DNA from 2 places in the Kribbella deserti genome. Region 1 is predicted to be linked to the other one. Evidence: riboswitches for the same ligand, from Rfam matches in the RefSeq annotation. Region 1 holds a riboswitch; the other holds the start of a gene.
The links. A riboswitch is a leader RNA that binds a small molecule or an ion and turns the genes downstream of it on or off. The one in region 1 is predicted to bind ZMP and ZTP.
Positions count from the first base shown of each region.

Region 2: linked by a shared signal. The riboswitch ahead of ACFFGN_RS17355 (bifunctional 5,10-methylenetetrahydrofolate dehydrogenase/5,10-methenyltetrahydrofolate cyclohydrolase) and the one ahead of ACFFGN_RS16430 (glycine hydroxymethyltransferase) in region 1 are both predicted to bind ZMP and ZTP.

Region 1 is NZ_JBHLTC010000018.1:675,121-678,514, forward strand. It holds gene ACFFGN_RS16425 (hypothetical protein) at 1-400, shown strand, start outside; gene ACFFGN_RS16430 (glycine hydroxymethyltransferase) at 462-1,910, opposite strand; ZMP/ZTP riboswitch at 1,934-2,016, opposite strand; gene ACFFGN_RS16435 (acyl-CoA dehydrogenase family protein) at 2,019-3,394, opposite strand, start outside.
Region 2 is NZ_JBHLTC010000018.1:868,367-871,760, forward strand. It holds gene ACFFGN_RS17345 (prephenate dehydrogenase) at 1-423, opposite strand, end outside; gene aroH (chorismate mutase) at 458-841, opposite strand; gene ACFFGN_RS17355 (bifunctional 5,10-methylenetetrahydrofolate dehydrogenase/5,10-methenyltetrahydrofolate cyclohydrolase) at 870-1,760, opposite strand; ZMP/ZTP riboswitch at 1,789-1,894, opposite strand; gene ACFFGN_RS17360 (NUDIX hydrolase) at 1,912-2,463, opposite strand; gene prcA (proteasome subunit alpha) at 2,460-3,311, opposite strand; gene prcB (proteasome subunit beta) at 3,382-3,394, opposite strand, start outside.

The DNA.
Region 1 (3,394 bases):
CTACGACTACGCCGACCCGGGGCTGTGGAACTGGCGCCCGAACGGCGCTTACGACACGTTCTCGGGGGCAATGAGCCAGAACAGCCCGAACAGCTACGTGAAGGTCGGCTCCTGGGCCGGTCTCACCGCCAGCCGTAGCGGTTCCAAGGTAACCCTGAACGTCTCGGCCGCCCGCTACGCCGTAAGCCTCGACAAGTTCGTCCCGTACGCCGGAGCCGTCGGCCAACTCCAGTACAAGGCTCCCGGCGCGACCAAGTGGATCGCCCTCAAGTCCGTGAAGACCACCTCAACCGGCAAATACACCTACGCCTACACGGCATCGGCGGCCCGCGACTACCGCGTCTACTTCCCCGAAACCAGCGTCATCTGGAACGCAGCCAGCGCCACCATCCGAAAGTAGCCGTCCGTAAATAGCAGAACGGCCCAGGAGAAATCCCTGGGCCGTTCCGGTAAAGCAGCGGTCAGTCGAGGTCGAGGCCCGGGTAGAGCGGGTGGACGTCGAGCAGCTCGGCTGCCGCCGCCCGGGTCTTGCCGGCCACGCCGTCGGCCAGCACGTACTTCGCCTTCGAGGGCGCGCCCGCGGCCGTGTTGGTCGGGGTGGTCGCGGACAACACGTCCACGATCAGCTCGGCCACGCGGTCGAAGTCGTCCGCGCCGAAGCCGCGCGAGGTGAGTGCCGGGGTGCCGATGCGCACGCCGGAGGTGTACCAGGCGCCGTTCGGGTCACGCGGTACGGCGTTGCGGTTGGTCACGATGCCCGCGTCGAGCAGCGCCGACTCGGCCTGGCGGCCGGTGATGCCGTACGACGAGACGTCGAGCAGCACGATGTGGTTCTCGGTGCCGTCGGTGACGACCTTGGTACCGCGCTTCATCAGGCCCTCGGCCAGCGAGACCGCGTTGTCGGCGACGTTGCCCGCGTAGGTCTGGAACGACGGCAGCTTCGCCTCGGCCAGCGCGACGGCCTTGGCCGCCATCACGTGGCTCAGCGGACCGCCCAGCACCATCGGGCAACCGCGGTCCACGGCGTCGGCGTACTCCGGCTGGCACAGCACCATGCCGCCACGCGGGCCGCGCAGCGACTTGTGCGTGGTCGTGGTGGTGACGTGCGCGTGCGGGACCGGGTTGAAGTCGTCGGTGAAGACCTTGCCCGCGACCAGACCGGCGAAGTGCGCCATGTCGACCATCAAGGTGGCGCCGACCTCGTCCGCGATCTCGCGCATCTTGGCGAAGTTCACCTTGCGCGGGTACGCCGAGTAGCCCGCCATCAGGATCAGCGGCTTGAACTCGCGCGCCAGCCGGGCCACCTCGTCGTAGTCGAGCAGGCCCGTCTCCGGGTCGGTGCCGTACGACGTCTGGTGGAACATCTTGCCCGAGATGTTCGGGCGGAATCCGTGCGTGAGGTGGCCACCGGCGTCGAGCGACATGCCAAGCATCTTCTGGTCGCCGAGCGCCTTGCGCAGGTTGGCCCAGTCCTGGTCGGACAGGTCGTTCACGTGCTTGGCGCCGGCCTCGGCCAGCGCGGGGGACTCGATCCGCTGGGCCAGGATCGCCCAGAACGCGACCAGGTTGGCGTCGATGCCGGAGTGCGGCTGGACGTACGCGTGCGGGGCGCCGAAGAGTTCCTTGGCGTGGTCCGCGGCGAGCTTCTCCACGGTGTCGACGTTCTGGCAGCCGGCGTAGAAGCGGTGGCCGACCGTACCCTCGGCGTACTTGTCGGAGAACCAGTTGCCCATCGTCAGCAGCACGGCGGGGGAGGCGTAGTTCTCGCTGGCGATCAGCTTGAGCGAGGCCCGCTGGTCGGCGAGCTCGGAGCGGATGGCGCCGGCCACGGTGGGTTCGACCGCGCCGATCACCTCCAGCGCGTTCTTGTAGGCCGCGGATGCGGCGGAGGCGTCAAACGGTTGACTCATTGCTCGTCTCCAGAGTGTGTGCGGCGTGGCACCCAGGCGCGCGGTGCCGACAGGTTCTCGCTCCCTGGTGGTCAATCCCACCCAAGCGCCAGTCGCGACGGACCGAGCCTAGTGGACCAGCACTCGGTCAACGATGCCGGGCAGCTCTACGGACGGTGACAATGTCCCGAACACGCCAGACCAGTCGCCGCCGAGCCGGGACGCGATGAACACGTCAGCGATCTCGGGCGGCGCGAACCGGGCTAGCAGCGACGCCTGCAGTACGACGGCCATGCGCGCCGCCAGGATGCGTGCGCGGCCTTCGATCCCCTCAAGGTCTGCCAGCATCGTCAGGACGTCAGTGATCGCCCGGTCGAGGTGACGGCTGTAACCCTTCGCGAGGCCCACCTCGGTCAGCCAGGCGTTGAGCGACTCGGGCCGTTGCAGCGCGCGGAGTACGTCGAGGGCGTTGACGTTGCCCGAGCCTTCCCAGATCGAATTGAGCGGCGACTCGCGGAACAACAACGGCATGCCCGACTCCTCGACGTACCCGTTGCCGCCGAGGCACTCCAGCGCCTCCGCCACCATCATCGGCGTCCGCTTGCACACCCAGAACTTGGCCAGGGGCAGCGCGATCCGCCGGAACGCCGCGTCGGCCTCGCCCGCATCGACCGCGGCCGCGAGGCGCATCGCCAGCATCGTCGCCGCGGCCGACTCCAGCGACAGGTCGGCCAGTACGTTGCGCATCACCGGCTTGTCCCGCAGTACGCCGCCGAAGGCGCTTCGATGCGTCGCGTGCCAGGTCGCCTCGACGAGGGCCCGCCGCATCAACCCGGCCGAACCGAGAACGCAGTCCAGCCGGGTGGCCGCCACCATCTCGATGATCGTCCGCACGCCGGCGCCCTCGTCGCCGAGGCGATATCCGACCGTGCCGTGGAACTCGACCTCGCTCGACGCGTTGGACCGGTTGCCGAGTTTGTCCTTCAGCCGCTGCAGCGCGAAGACGTTCCGGTTGCCGTCGGCAAGCACGCGCGGTACGACGAAACAGCTGAGGCCCTCCGGCGCCTGGGCCAGCACCAGGAAGACGTCGACCTGCGGCGCGGAGCAGAACCACTTGTGCCCGGTGAGCCGGTACTCGCCGTCGTCGCCGACCGGAACCGCCTCGGTCAGGTTGGCCCGTACGTCGGAACCGCCCTGCTTTTCCGTCATGCCCATTCCCGCGAGCGCGCCCGGACCCGAACCACCCGGGTCGTACGACGTGGCCGCCAGGCGGGGAACCCACTGCTCCGCGAGGCGTTGATCGGCCCGGAGCGCCGGCACCGCGGCGTACGTCATCGAGATCGGGCAGCCGTGTCCCGGTTCGACCTGGCCCCAGACGAAGAATCCGGCCGCGCGGCGCAGCTGGGCCGCGGGCTCACCGGACAACCAGGGCGCCGCCTGCAGCCCGAAGCCGACGGCCTTGTCCATCAGCCAGTGCCACGACGGGTGGAAGTCCACCTGGTCGA
Region 2 (3,394 bases), 190 kb from region 1:
CGGGGTAATCGCCCAGGTTGCGCCGTCGAAGAGGTCCGCCCGGCCGGCCAACGGGCCCGAGCGCTCCGAACCGGCCATCGGGTGGCTGCCGACGTACCGGCTGAGGTCATCGGTCAGCGCGCCCGCGTCCACCAGGGGTTTCGACTTCACGCTGCCGGTGTCGGTAACGATCGCCGAGGTGGTCGCGGCCAGCTGCGCCGCGATCACCGCACCGACGTGATCCGGCGGTACGGCGACCACCACCACCTGCGGCTCGCCCGCGACGTCGCGACTGCCGGCGCCGATCCGCTCGGCCATCAACGCGGACTCGGCGTCGGCATCCACCAGGTGCACGGTCACGCCGAGCCGGCCGAGCGCCAGGCCGATCGACGCGCCGATCAGGCCGGTACCGACGACCCGGACCGGTCCCTTGAGGTTGTTCATACCCTGCTCACTGGGCTCACCGGACTCACGGCGATCACTGGGCGCCGGTCAGATCCGGACGCAGGCTCACCGCGCCGTGCAGGTAGACGTGCTGGATCTTCTCCCGCGCCGTCGCCGTTTCGGCGTGCACCATCATCCGGACCACCCGCGGCAGCGCGTGCGGTACGGCGATCTCCTGCGCGCAGATCAGCGGTACGTCGACCAGGCCGACCTGCCGGCCCGCCACCGCCGGGAACTCCGCGTGCAGATCCGGCGTGACCGTGAACAGCACGCTGATCAGATCATCCGACGCCAGCTGGTTGGCCTCCAGTACGGCGGTGATCAGCTCGGCGGACCGCTCGAGCAGGTGCTCGCGCTCGTCCACGTCGAGTTGGGTCGCGCCCCGGATCGCCCGTACCGCCACTGTGCCTGCCTCCATGCGCTGGTTCGTCTGGCTACTTTCCCGCCTACTGAACCCTAGTGTCCTCCGCCGCATGCCGGACACCAGGTCCAGATAACGCAACGGCCGCGTCGACGGTCTGAGCCAGCAGCAGCGCGATCGTCATCGGCCCGACACCACCCGGCACCGGCGTGAGCAGGCTCGCCACCCGCGCAGCGGCCTCCTGGTCGACGTCGCCGCGGCCACCCTCGTGATACCCGGCGTCCACGACCACCGCGCCCGGTTTGAGCCACTCCCCCTGCACGAAGTCGGGCTTGCCGACTGCGGCCACGAGCACGTCGGCCTGGGCCACCAGTTCGGGCAGGCCTTTGGTGCGTGAGTGGCAGTAGGTGACAGTGGCGTTGCGCTCGAGCAGGAGCATGCCGACGGGCTTACCGAGGATGGGACTGCGCCCGAGTACGACCGCGTGCTGTCCGGCCAGGTTCACGTCGTACTCGTCGAGCAGGCGGATGATGCCGCCCGGCGTACAGGACTGGAAGCCCGGCAGGCCGAAGGCCATCGCGGCGAACGAGTGCATCGTCACGCCGTCGACGTCCTTCGCCGGGTCGATCGCCTCGAACGCGGCCCGCTCGTCGATGTGCGCCGGTACCGGGTGCTGCACGAGGATGCCGTGCACCGCCGGGTCATCGGACAGCTCGCGGATCGCCTGAACCAGCTCGGCGGTCGTCGTACTCGCGGGCAGAACGATGCTGCGCGAGGCGATTCCGGCCTTGCGGCAGCGGTTCTGCTTCATCCGGACGTACGTCGCCGAGGACGGGTCATCCCCGACCAGGACGGTGGCCAGGCAGGCCTCGACTCCGGTGGTCTCGCGAAGTTCGGCCGCGCGGATGGCGGTCTGCTCGTAGAGCCGGGCCGCGACGGCGGTCCCGTCCATCAGCTTGGCGGTGGTCTGGTTCATACGCGAGCCTCCGGGCTGGTCGACAACAGTCGTTCGCCCAGGCGCGCGGCTCTTGGCACCGCCGGCCAATCGCCGGTTCGGTCCGGGCCGCTCCCCGGTGGTGCTCCACCTCAACGCCAGTCGCGGTCCAGGGTCGAACCTACCGGATCGCTCAGAGCAGGCCGGCGTGATCGAGGGCCAGGTACGCGGCGTCGGTGCCGGTCATGGCGCCAGGGGTGCGCAGCTCGGCGCGGAACTGGCCCACGGTCAGCTCCACCGGGACACAGTCCTCGAACTCGTCCAGCGACTGCTTGCCGTCGGGTCGGCAGCCGCGGGCGATCGCGACGTACTTGCGAAAGGTTGAGGACGCGGCGGCGTGGCACCAGCCGACCACCTCGATCGACTCGCTGGTGTAGCCGGTCTCTTCCTCGAGCTCACGAACAGCCGCGGCGGCCGGTTCCTCACCGAGATCGATGAGACCGCCCGGCAGGTTGGTCACCACCTGATCCGGGCCGGCGCGGAACATCCGGACCGTGACGATCCGGCCGTCCGGCGTCAGCGGCAGTACCGAAACCCCGGTACCGACGCCGGCCTTCGGGCCGAACACGTCCCAGTCGCACTCACGACCGTCGGGCAAGCGGTACCGGCGCACCTTGACGGACAGAAATCCGTCGTACGCCAGCCGCTCGCCCACGAGGTCCCAGGCGATCGGATCGTTGCTCACGCTGGTCGTTCCGGGTCCTCCGGCGGTGCGACCGGCGCGTCGTCGTCCTCGACCGGGGGCGCCACCGGCGCGTCGGCATCGCCTCGCGAGCTCTCGTAGCCCTCGGGCTTGTGCGGCTCGCTGCTCTCGGTGGCCGCGCTGGTATCGGGCGTCGACTCCGCCAGGATCCTGGCCAGCGTCTCGTCGGAGATGCGCTTGAACTTGCGCTGCTGGGTCCTGGTCCGGTCGAGTACGGCGACCTCGATCTGGTCCGGCGTGAGCTGCCGGGTCTCGGTGCCGTCGTGGCCCAGAGCGTCCACCGCGAGCCGGAGCGCCCCGGCCAGCGAGATGCCCTCGCTGTAGTGCTCGCCGACATACTCCGCGACCTGCTCGGCCGGACCGCCCATGACGGCGTAACCGCGCACATCCGCGATCGAGCCGTCATAGGTCAGCCGGTAGATCTGGTCACCCGCCGAGGTGTCACCGACCTCGGCCACCAGGATCTCGACCTCCAGCGGCTTCTCCCCACCTGAGGAGAAGATCGCCCCGAGGGTCTGGGCATACGCGTTAGCGAGGGCGCGGCCGGTCACGTCGCGACGGTCGTACGAATACCCGCGCATGTCGGCCAGGCGCACGCCGGCGATGCGCAGATTCTCGAACTCGTTGTACCGCCCGACGGCCGCGAAGGCCATCCGGTCGTAGATCTCGGCGACCTTGTGCAGCGCGGGAGAACGGTTCTCCGCGACGAACAGGATGCCGTCGGCATATTGCAGGGCGATCGCGCTGCGCCCCTTGGCGATGCCTTTCCGGGCGAAGTCGGCCCGGTCCCGCATCAGCTGTTCGGGCGAGACGTAGAACGGAACGCTCATTCAGGTCCTCTGTCGGTGATTCGGGCTCGGCCGGTGGGCTCGGCCCGGTGGGATCGAGTCCACGAACGGATCAGGTCAGGGCT